Regions from separate parts of the Methylobacterium sp. B1 genome, predicted to be linked through region 1. Evidence: riboswitches for the same ligand, from Rfam matches in the RefSeq annotation. Region 1 holds a riboswitch; the other holds the start of a gene.
What was found. Region 1 has a riboswitch for cobalamin ahead of I53_RS08035 (TonB-dependent receptor domain-containing protein). Riboswitches for the same ligand answer to the same signal wherever they lie in the genome.

Region 1 (5,833 bases):
GCGGCCGCGACGGCGCCAAGCGTCGTCTGGGCACCGGTGATCAGGCGGGACAGGATGTCCCGCCCGAGGTGGTCGGTGCCGAGGGGGTGGACGAGGCTCGATGGCGCGAAGCGGACCGTGAGGTTCACGGCCAGGGGGTCGTGCGGCGCGGCTAGCGGTCCGAGAAGCGCCAGAAGGAGGATTACCAAGGCGACCGCGACCGGGACCGCGAAGGGCCCAAGGCCCGTGCGGGTGGCCTTTAAGGATTCGGACAGCCTCATGCCGCCTCCTCCGCACCCAGCCGAATGCGCGGATCGAGCCACGCGTAGGCGATGTCGACGGCGAGATTGCAGAGGACGAACACCGCGGTCATGACCAGGGTGAAGCACTGGATGACCGGGTAGTCGCGGTTGTAGATCGCCGAGACCGCGTAGCGGCCGACGCCCGGCCACGAGAAGATCGTCTCCACCACGAGGGCGCCGCCCAGGAGCTCGCCGACATGCATGCCGGTGGCGGTCACGACCGGCACCAGGGCGTTGCGGAACACGTGCCGGCGCTGCACGGCTCCCTCGGAGAGCCCGCGCAGGCGCGCATAGAGGACGTGACGCCCACCCGCGGCCTCCAGCATGCTCGCCCGCAGGAGGCGCGCGTTGACCGACAGCGACATCAGGCAGATCGCCAGCGCCGGCATGATGAGGTGGGCGAGCGTGCCTCGGCCCATCGGCGGCAGCCAGCCCAAGGTGACCGAGAAGAGCGCGACGAGGAGGAAGGCGATCCAAAAATTCGGCAGTGAGACGCCGAGCACGGCGATCCCACGCACGAGGCGATCCTGCCAGCCGCCGCGATGCGTGGCCGCCCAGGCGCCCAGCGGCAGGCTGACCGCGATGGTGACGGCGAGCGCGGTCCCGGCCAGTTCGAGGGTCGCGGGCAGGTAGCCGAGGAGCTCAGGCAGGACCGGCCGGCGCGTGACGTAGGAGAGGCCGAAGTCACCCTGAAGCGCACGCCAGAGCCAATCGAGGTATTGGACGACGAACGGTCGGTCGAGGCCGAGCAGGATGCGTGCGTCGGCGAGGGCGGCGTCGGTCGGCGGGATCTGCGAGAGGCGCAGGTAGTCGAGGGCCGGGTCGCCTTGGCCAAGACGGAGCATCACGAACACGAGGATCGACACGCCGAGCAGCATCGGCGGGATCAGCGCGAGACGCACGGCGATGAAGCGGAGCATCGGCATGCCGGTCACCGGGCCGCCGGCCGCATCGCCGCGAAGGGGATCTCGTTGATCGTCGCCCCGAAGCCGACGCCCGCGATGGTCGGGCGATGGACCTCAATGGCCACGGAGTGAGAGATCGGCAGGTAGATCGCGGCCTCGTGGAGGGTAGTCAGCAGCTTGGCATAAAGCCGTCGGCGCTCAGTCTCGTCCGTCGAGGCGAGGACTTCCGCGATGGCCGCGTCGATGCCGGGCTTCTCCGGCAGCCCGACCTGCGCCTGATAGTCCGCGTGCGACGGGGTGCGCATCGAACTGATGAAGGAGGCGGGATCGTAGGGCGGCCCCCAGGTCTCGCCGAAGATGAGGCCGAAGCGGCCGTCCTTCTGGCGGGCCAGGATCGAACTCTCCTCCTCGCCGATCAGCCGGCTATCGATGCCCACGCGCCCAAGGTCGGCCTGGAGAACCTCGGCAATCGCCCGCTGCTGAGCGTTTGTACCGACGAAATCAACCTCGACGGCAAGGCGGCGTCCGTCCTTCGCACGCACGCCGTCACGCCCAAGCGTCCAGCCGGCTGCATCGAGCATGCGGGAGGCCGCGGCCCGGTCGAAGCCGTAGGGCTTCAGCCCGACGTCGGCGTACGGCACGCGCGGCGCAAACAGGAAGTCCGCGCGCGGCTCGATCCCATCGAGTACCGTCCGGACCAGCGTGTCCTTATCGACGGCGTGGTTGATGGCGAGGCGGACCGCCCGATCATCTGTCGGGAAGCGCGCGGAGTTCATCGCGAGCACCCGGGTCGCCAGCGGCGGCGAGACCGCTGAGGCGAAGTTCGGGGCCATGTCTCGAAGTCGGACGAAGGCTTCCGAAGGAATCTGTCCGCCCGCGCCGTAGACGAGGTCGATCTCCCCCGTCTGCAGGGCGATGACGCGGGTGTTAGGATCGGGGATGACCTTGACGACGAGCCGGTCGAAGATGGGTCTCGGGCCCCAGTAACCCGGGTTGCTCTCGAACGTGTCGGAGACGCCGAGCTGGGTGTCGACGAGCCGCCACGGCCCTGTGCCGACCGGCGCCCTGATGTTGACGGCCGTCGTACCGCCGGGGCCCATGGCCTTCGGAGACAGGAACCGGAAGGGCCGCGGCAGGGAAAGTTCGAGCAGTGTCGGGTAGTGCGGCGCCTTCAGGACGAGGCGGAACGCCAGAGGCCCAACAACTTCTGTGCGTTCGATCTGCTGGACGAGATCGAGCCACGCGTGCCGCGGGCGGTTGGCCAGGATCGCGTCGAAGTTCGCCTTGACCGCGGCCGCGTCGAAGGGAACCCCGTCGCTGAAGGTGACGCCGGGGCGCAAGACGAAATCGTAGGTCCGCCCGTCCTCAGAGATGTTCCACGAGGTCGCGAGCCAGGGCTCGACCGATCCATCATCGCGGTACTTTACCAGAGGCTCGTAGAGGCTCGCCTGCGCGAACATCTGGTTGGGCGCGTAGAGGTGCGGGTTCAGCGGTCCGACGTTCGAGGGCCACGAGTAGGTGAGTTGCCCGGCGGCTGTCTGGGGCGGTCCGAGGAAGCTCGCCGCCAACGCGGCGACGGCGAGGGTCGCCGACTTGGTCATGTATGGGTCGCGGTATGAGGATCGTTGCCGAACGTCATACACTGCCCAAGCTTGACCGTGAACCATTTCCTACAGGGTGTTCACCGCGACCGAGGATTGGACACCCTTCGCAGAGGTGTTCAGCACGCCCCACCTCAATCCTATGATAGCCCGGCGGACGTTCGTCGCTTGGCGAGGGTGTGAATTCAAAACGGATCGGCGGAAATCCACCCTGCTCAGACATCGATTGACGCCTCAAAAGCCACACATCTGAACAATGTGCTTCCGTGCGTTGACGGATAGATGCACCGCAGCTTAGCTTGAGCGTGACGGTTCCCCTCGGGGATCAAAAGGGAACGCGGTGAGGTCACGCCCGTGAGGGCTCGACCGATGCCGCGGCTGCCCCCGCAACTGTAAGCGGCGAGTCCTTCATCACCACGTCACTGGGCGGCCTCGCCCGGGAAGACGATGAGAGGGCGACGACCCGCGAGCCAGGAGACCTGCCGTCAGCCGTGGTCACACGCGGAGCTTGCCGGGCGGGGTGTCCTGGGAGGTGTCGCGGCGTCGTGGTTCCTCGGAGGACGCGACCGCCGAGGCCTCGTTCGCGGTGACGTGCCACAGCCGTCCCCCGAGGCCGTCCCGTGTCCTGTTCCGTCCCTTCCGCGCTTCGGCGCAGCCTAGCGCTGTCCTGCGCCGCATCCGCGCTGCTCGTCTCCATTCCCGCCCGCTCGCAGCAGGTCGCCGCGCCCTTCGCCGATGCTCAGGGAGGCGCGCAGGCCGCGGTCTCGCTGTCCGAGATCTCCGTGTCGGCCACCGGCGTGCCGACGCCGATTGCCAACACAGGATCGAGTGTCACCGTGCTCACCGACCGCCTGCTTCAGGAGCAGCAGCGCCGGACGGTGCCGGATGCTCTGCAGCAGGTGCCGGGCCTCAACGTCGTGCAGACCGGCGGCGCCGGCGGCCAGACCTCGGTCTTCATCCGCGGCACCAACTCGAACCACGTGAAGGTTCAGATTGACGGCATCGACGTCAACGACCCCTCGACCCCGAACCGCGCCTTCGACTTCAGCCAGTTGCAGACCTACGACCTCTCGCGGATCGAAGTGCTGCGCGGGCCCCAGAGCGGCCTCTACGGGGCCGACGCCATCGGCGGCGTCATCTCCGTCGTGACCAAGCGTGGCGAAGGGCCAACTCGGGCAATGGCGACGGTCGAAGGCGGCTCGTTCGGCATCTTCAACCAGTTCGGCAACGTCTCCGGCTCGGAGGGGATCTTCGACTACTCGGTGTCGGTCGGCCACATCCGGCAATCCGCCGTGCAGGTCACCCCGTTCGAGCTGCTGCCCCGCGGCGTACCGCTGCGGACCGCCTTCACCGACATCAAGACGGTCTCGACCAAGCTCGGGGCGCAACTCACCGACGAGTTCCGCCTCAACTACGTCCTGCGCTTCTCCGACAGCGCCTACCTCGACCAGGCCGACGGCGGCTTCCCGTACGCGCCGCTGCCGTACCGGAACCTCAACGACCAGCAGCAGCTGATCATGAGGGGCGAGGCCGAGTGGACGCCGGTGCCGGGCTTCCACAACGTCTTCGGCGCGAATTACTCGAAGTTCGACCGCCTGTTCGCCGGCCCGCTCGACCCGCTCGCCCCACCGACGCCCACCACCTACCTCGGCGAGCGAACCCGTTTCGACTACCGCGGCGACTGGCAATTTTCGCCCGGCAACCTCTTCCTGTTCGGGGCCCAGCGCGAGGACGAGCGATTCGAGACGACGGGCATCGACCGGTCCAACGGCAACACCGCCGGCTTCGCCGAGCTTCAGACCACGCCCTTCGCAGGCGCCGCGTTGGTCGCCAACATCCGCCACGACGCGAACGACCAGTTCGGCGGCGCGACCACCTTCCGGGTGGCGCCGAGCTACATCGTGCCCGGCACCGGGACCCGCCTGAAGGGCAGCGTCGGGACCGGCTTCAAGCCGCCGACCTTGAGCCAGCTCTATCAGGACTACCCGGGCTTCCGCTTCTTCGGGAACCCGAACCTGCGGCCGGAGGAAAGCTTCGGATTCGACGGCGGCTTCGAGCAGCCGCTGTTCGACGGCTTCATGACCGTGGGCGCGACCTACTATCAGACCGACTTCAAGAATCTGATCCAGACGGCCTACTACCCGACCTTCTCCACCAACGTGAACGTCGGCCGTGCGACTGCCTACGGCACCGAGAGCTTCGTCGCCCTGCGCTTTAACGAGTTCTGGAGCGGGCGGCTGGACTGGACCACCACGGTGACGAAGGACGAGATCGCCCAACAGGAGCTGCTGCGTCGGCCTCGCAACAAGGTCAGCGCCACCGCGATCTGGAACCTGATGCCGGGCCTGACCATGACCGGCACGCTCATCGTGTTGGGGTCGTTCGTGGACGGCAACCGGGACTTCTCCGTGCCGCGCCTGAAGGCTCCCGGCTTCACGCTGGTGAACCTGTCGGTCAACTACGCCTGGAGCGAGACACTGACGGTGTTCGGGCGGATCGATAACCTGTTCGACCAGCGCTACCAGAACCCCACCGGCTTCCAGGGCCCGGGGCTCGCCGTCTACGGCGGCGTCCGCGTGACGTCGTTTTGAGGTCGCGGATGCCGTCGCGCCTCGTGATCACCTTCGCGGCCATGATGTCCGCCGTACCCATGGGCGCGGCGGCGGCACCCGTGCGGGTGGTCTCGATGAACCTGTGCGCCGACGAGCTCGTCCTGCGCCTGGCCGACCGTGGCCAGGTTCTGGCCGTCACCTACCTCGCCCGCGACCCGCGCGGGTCGACGGTCGCGACCGAGGCGGTCGGGCTGCCGGTGACGCGGGGGCTCACCGAGGAGGTCGTCGCGTTGAAGCCCGACCTGGTCATCGCCGGTGCCTTCACGACGCGCACGACGGTGGGCATGCTCAAGCGCGTCGGCGCCCCCGTGCTCGAACTCGGCGTGCCGGCCGACCTGGACGGCGTCCGCGCCCAGATTCGGCAGGTCGCGGCGGCGCTCGGCCATCCCGAACGGGGCGAGAAGATGGTCGCCGCGCTCGATGCGCGTCTCGCC
Region 2 (5,833 bases), on a different contig from region 1:
GGTGGCCTTCCACCTCGGCACGCACCCGAGCGCGGGTCGGGGCATCGATGAGGTCGGCCTTGTTGAGGACCACGAGGTCGGCGCAGAGGAGTTGGTCCTCGAAGACCTCTTCCAGCGGATTGTCGTGATCGACCGATTGGTCCGCGGCCCGCTGGGCGGCCAGTGCCTCCGGATCGTCCGCGAAGACGCCGGCGGCGACGGCCGGGCCGTCGACCACTGCGACGACCCCGTCGACGGTGACCCGCGAGCGGATCGCCGGCCACTGGAACGCCTGAACCAACGGCTTCGGCAGCGCGAGGCCCGAGGTCTCGATCAGGATGTGCTCCGGCGGCTCGGCGCGGCCGAGGAGAGTCTCCAGCGCCGGAACGAAATCGTCCGCGACCGTGCAGCAGATGCAGCCATTCGGCAGCTCGACGATAGCCTCTTCGGTGCAGCCTTCGACCCCGCAGGCGGCGAGGAAGGACTTGTCGAAGCCGACGTCGCCGAACTCGTTGACCAGGATGGCGAGGCGGCGCCCCCTGGCGTTCTCGACCACGTGGCGGACCAGAGTCGTCTTGCCGGCTCCGAGGAAGCCCGTGACGATGGTGCAGGGGATCTTGTTCACGATGGTCATTCCGCGGCCTCCAGGGTGCCGGCGGGGAGCGGGCGGGGTTCAGGGAACGGGGGGATGCGGGCGATCACGCCCTTGCGGAAGGCCTCCGGACGCTCGCGCCAGGGCACGATGCCGTCCGAGGTCGCCGCATAGGCCGCGAGCCCGGCGAGGATGGTCTCCGCCGAGGCGGCCGGATCCATGTCGCCGTAGACGTAGGTCCAGCGGTCGGCCGAGGCGACCGCCACGGTGCAGGGCCGCTTGCAGACCGACAGGCATTCCACCGCCTCGACCCGCAGGTCCGGGGTGCCGGCGCTCCCGGCCTGCAGCGCCTCCAGAAGGCGTGCTCCGGCGCGCGGTCCATCCGGATCGTCGTCCGGACGGCGGCAGGTCGTGCAGACGTACAGGACGGTCTCAGGCACGGGCCGTTCCCCGTTGCGTGTCGCGGGAAAACGCCTGCCACGCCCAGCCGAGCCCCAACCCGATCAGGATCCAAAAGACGAAGCTGATCGCCAGCGACCGGGCGGCGAACTGTGCGGCCAGTGCGGCCGGAAGCTCCGACGCGCCCTCCGGTGCCTGCGGGGCGCCGACGACGTGGGGGGTTATGATCAGGACGAGGCCACCCAGGATCGTGATCAGAGCACGGCGGATCGTGATCAGGTAGAGTCCCATTCCGGTCGCCGCCGCGGTCATCACCCACCAGGCCTGCCGCGCGGCCAGCGGTGCAGCGGCGCTGCCGGGCAGTTCCGGCGGCAGGCCGAGGCCCGGCGCGAGGGCGACGCTGGCGAAGCCCGCCACCGCGAAGGCGAGACCGACCTGCGGCGTCGGCTCGCGGCCGCAGGCGATCATCACCGCGCCGAGCAGCAGGGCGTAGCCGACGCCGCCGACGAGGGTCGCAAGACCGGTGAAGGCCATCCGCGGCAGTCCGGGGCCGGGCTGCCATTCCGGTGCCGCGTCGGGTGCGGCGTGGTCATGCCCGGCATGGGCGAGCACGATCGGAAGGGCCTTCGCGGCCTGATGCGAGGGTTCCTGCTGCTCGTAGCGCTCGGCCGCGACGATCAGCGGCGAGGTCAGCGTGAGTTCGAGGCCCGTCACAACGGCAGCCGCGAAGAAGCCGGCGGCCAGGGCCGCCGACAGAAGCCGAATGATCATCCCTGCGCCGAGGGCGTCAGTGACAGGGGAAGTTCTGGGTATGGCGGAAGTCGTGCGCCGCGTTGTGGAACGCGATCGCCGGCGAGAAACCCGCCATGAACAGCAGGCCGAGGCCCAGCATGGCCGCGAGCGCGACGGCGACCGGACGCTCCGACGAGCGGGTACCGGCGGCGACGGGGGCGAGGGTCTGAGCGGTCATCGTCGAGTGTCTCCAGCCGCCCCACCGGCGGCATTGCGGGATCCTGTTGCGACGGCAGGTCTCCTGGCTCGCGGCTCGGCGCGCCCACCGCCTTCCCGGATCGCTCCGGTGGCGCTTGGCAGGCGCTCGCCGCTCACAGTTGCGGGGGCAGCCGCGGAATCGGGGCGAAACCCCTCACCGCATTCCCTTTTCACCCCGTTGCCAGGGCACCGTCACCGACACGTTGTAGACGCATGCCGGCGACGACACAACGGAGCGGCGCCAGATCCGTTCGGATTCCCGTGCGTCCCTTCGCGGGTGGCCGGGCTTGACGTCCGCGCCCCGATGCGGGCACCGCCGCACCGGATGCCCGGCCGGCCCGGCATGGGCGCCTCCGCTCAGTTCTCGGAGACCCGATGGCCCTCGCAGACGATCCGAGCCCGGTCCTCGTCGATCTCGCCACCGGCCGCGGCCCCCGGATCGTACAGGACGAAGGCACCGCCTGGCTCGAGATCGATCTGGACGGTCGCTTTCCGATCCGCGCGGTCGCGCTGCGACCCGTACAGGATACTGTCGCGCCCGAGGTCGGCGATGTGGCCGTCGAGGTCTCGCAGGACGGCGTCACGTGGTCCGCGCCCGACATCGTCGGCTGGATCGCCAAGCCGGGCGCCCTCGTGGCCGCCATCGGCGCCGACGAGCGGGCCTGGGCGCGTCTCGTGCGGATCGCGGTGCCGGATCCGGCGCTCGTCGCAGGCGTCGACATCCGCGCCGATGAAGCCGCCATCGACCTCATCGCCCTGCGGGCGCTGCTCGGGCTCGACATCACGCTCCTGAACGAGAAGCCCGGCGCTAACGTCTACGTCACCTACAATCTCGAATCCGCGCCTGGCCAGGCAAGCCGCAACCTCGTCGGCCTGTCGCTGTTCGAGAACGGCGCCTTCGGGAACTGCCTCGTGCAGTACATCATCGCGGTCTCGATCGCGAAGGCGCTCAACCTGAAATACATCAAGGTCCCGAAGGTCGACCGCAGCAAGGTGATCTTTCTGACCCAGAGGCTGACCTGCGACGGCATCACGTTCATTCCGCCGGACGAGCCGCTTCCGCCGGACGGTTACTTCCTGTCCGGGCTGTATTTCGATCCGACGCAGTTCGAGCGGGTGACGGCGCTGCAGGGCCCGATCGACTCGCGCGCGATCGTTCAGGATGTGATCCGGCCCCTGTTCAACGGCCTGCCGCGGACATTTGCGGCCAAGCCCGACGATCAGCTCCTGATCCATATCCGGTCGGGCGACATCTTCAGCACCTGGGTCGACCCGCACTATCCGCAGCCGCCCTTCGCCTTCTACCGGATGGTCATCGACCGGCTGCAGGCCGAGGGCCGCATTCGTTCCGTCAAGCTCGTCTTCGAGAACCGTCTCAACCCGGTCATTGCAGAAGTGGAGGCCTATGCGGCGCAGCGCGGCCTGCCCGTAGAGATCCAGAGCGAATCGCTGATCTCCGACGTCGCCGCTCTGGTGAACGGCCGCTACCTCGTCTTCGGGCTCGGAACCTTCGGGCCGGCGATCTGCCACCTCTCGGAGCGCGTCGAGCAGGTGTTCTACTTCGCGTCCAATTGGCCGCAGGGCTTCCAGTCGATTCCCACGATCGGGAAAGTGGTCGAGGTTCGCGATCGCGAAGGCCGGTACATGAAGGTCGGCGAGTGGCAGAATACCGACGCTCAGCGCCGGAGCATGGTGGAGTACCCGGCCGAAGCTCTCGCCTTCGACGATGTCTGATCGGTCGCGCCGGTCACGATCCGACCGGCGACGACCCCGCTGCCTGCATCCCGGCCGAACACGTCACGGTGCGGTCCTGAGACGTTCCGCGGGTGCGCCGGCCGAACGCGCCGAGCCGCCATCGCGGACCTTCAGAGCGTCCATGTACATCCGTTCGACATCCGCCTTGAAGGCGGCGCGGGAATCCGGACGCGTGTAGAACATGTGGCCGCCGGGATAGACTGCGAGGCTCAGGCGACCGGCACTGTAGGCCGGGACCTGCGCCAGCAGGAGCTTCGAGGCGAAATACGGGGTTACGAGATCGGTGAATCCGTGCGCCACGAGGACACGCAGGTGCCCGTCGAGGGCCAGGGTGCCCTGAAGGTTCGAGAGCACCTCCGGTGCCTGTCGTCCCGAGCCCCAGCTCCAGCCCCGATTGACCGCATTGTTCAGGAGCTCGTAGCGCATGTTGGCCACGGGCCATTTCAGCGTGCGCGCGTAGAGATCGAGCATCGCGCTGGTCAGCGGCGCCTGGAGCGCGGTGAGCTGCGGATCCTCGAAGCTCGATTGCGCGGCGGCCGGATTCGGGTCCCAGCCGGTGATGCCGGTATCGTAGGCGCTCGTCACGCGACCTTCGGCACGATCGATCTCCCGCTGGACGCTTCGGGTCGAGAGGCGCGCCGCCTGTGCGCGGACCAGGGCGGGATCGAGCCCGACCAGCGGGGCGACCTTCTCGGTCATCCGCGCAACCGCCGCGGAATCGCTCGGCCCCTTCAGGAGATCCGCCAGATAGGCACCGGATGCGTAAGCTTCGGCATCCCCCAGCAAGGCCGGCGTGGGTACCGTCCCGGCCCGCTCCAGCGCGCCGGCCGCCAGCGACGGCAACTTCAGCACGTAGCCCCAGGGATTGGCCCGCGGGGTCTCCAGCCACCCGAAGTCGAGCACCGGCGAGAGCAGCACCATGCCCGACAGGCCGACGCCGATCTCTTCCTGGAGCTTCTCCGTGATCAGCGGGCCGCGGAACCCGCCATAGCTCTCGCCGACGAAGAACTTCGGGCTCGCTAGACGATCGTTGTTGCGCAGGTAGCGGGCGATGGCTGCCGAGAGGGTCGCGGCGTCGGACTCGATCGACCAGTAGGCCTTGCCGTTGCCGTCCGCGGCCCGGCTGTAGCCGGTGCCGACGGGGTCGATGAAGACGAGATCGGTGAAGCCGAGCCACGTCCCGTCGTTGGGCGTGAGCGTGACCGGCTGCGACGGGCTGATGCTGTCGCCGCCGACGGGCAGCCGCCAGGGGCCGATCGCCCCGATGTTGAGGTAGGCCGACGCGGCGCCCGGGCCGCCATTGACCGCGAAGGTCACCGGGCGCTCCTGGCCGTCCTTGGACGCCACCGTGTAGGCCACGAAGGCGATCTCGGCCTGCAGCTTGCCGGCCTCGTCGACGAGCGGCAGGCTGCCGGCCGTGGCGGTGAAGTCGAGGACCCTGCCGTCAGGCAGCGTGACGCTCTGCTTCGTGACGGAATCCGGGGGCAGGCGTCGTCCGTCCGGCCCGCGCGGTGCCGGCTTGCTCTCCGCGGGCGGATGTCCGTGCGGCGCCTCCTCTGCCCAGCCGGCGGAGGGCAGGGCGATGAGCATGCCGAAGGCGAGCGCGGCGCGCGCGAGAAGTCTGTTGAGGGCCACCATCACGCCTTCTTGTTCCAGCGTCCGGAATCGTCCTGCTGCCAGTAGGCGACCGTGTGGCCCGCCTCCTTGGCCTGCTTCCACTGCTCGCGCGCCCTCAGAAGGGCGTCCTGATCGGTCCCGTCGAACAGGATACAGATCCGCTCATACGTGCCGGCATCGGGCGGCAGGTCGGCGCCCTCGACGAGGAAGCGGATCGAGGCCGCGTTCGGGTTCACGTCCCGAAGTGTCAGCACCACCGGCTGGCTCGCCGCGTCGGGCTCGCGATCGGTCCCGTGCGGCAGGAAGCTCTCGTCGGAATAGGTCCAGAGGTGGTCGTCCAGCGCCTGCAGGCGCTCCTCGCTGGCGGCCTGGATCGCGGCCTGCCAGCCGCGGTCCAGCGAGCGCTCGACGAGGCTCGGCAGCACCCGTTCCAAGGGCTGCCGCTGCATATGGTAGAAGAGGATCTCGGTCACGATGCCGAGGATATAGGGCTCCGGCCCG

Region 2: another riboswitch for cobalamin. It lies ahead of I53_RS07900 (CbtB domain-containing protein); the one in region 1 lies ahead of I53_RS08035 (TonB-dependent receptor domain-containing protein).

The regions. Positions count from the first base shown of each region.
Region 1 is NZ_BACT01000279.1:3,884-9,716, forward strand. It holds gene nikC (nickel ABC transporter permease subunit NikC) at 1-260, opposite strand, end outside; gene nikB (nickel ABC transporter permease subunit NikB) at 257-1,201, opposite strand; gene nikA (nickel ABC transporter substrate-binding protein) at 1,213-2,787, opposite strand; cobalamin riboswitch at 3,080-3,289, shown strand; gene I53_RS08035 (TonB-dependent receptor domain-containing protein) at 3,408-5,378, shown strand; gene I53_RS08040 (ABC transporter substrate-binding protein) at 5,387-5,833, shown strand, end outside.
Region 2 is NZ_BACT01000274.1:5,819-11,651, reverse strand. It holds gene cobW (cobalamin biosynthesis protein CobW) at 1-613, opposite strand, end outside; gene I53_RS07910 (DUF1636 domain-containing protein) at 610-1,011, opposite strand; gene I53_RS07905 (CbtA family protein) at 1,004-1,741, opposite strand; gene I53_RS07900 (CbtB domain-containing protein) at 1,758-1,940, opposite strand; cobalamin riboswitch at 1,976-2,169, opposite strand; gene I53_RS07895 (discoidin domain-containing protein) at 2,336-3,694, shown strand; gene I53_RS07890 (peptidase S10) at 3,758-5,353, opposite strand; gene I53_RS07885 (DNA polymerase III subunit chi) at 5,353-5,805, opposite strand.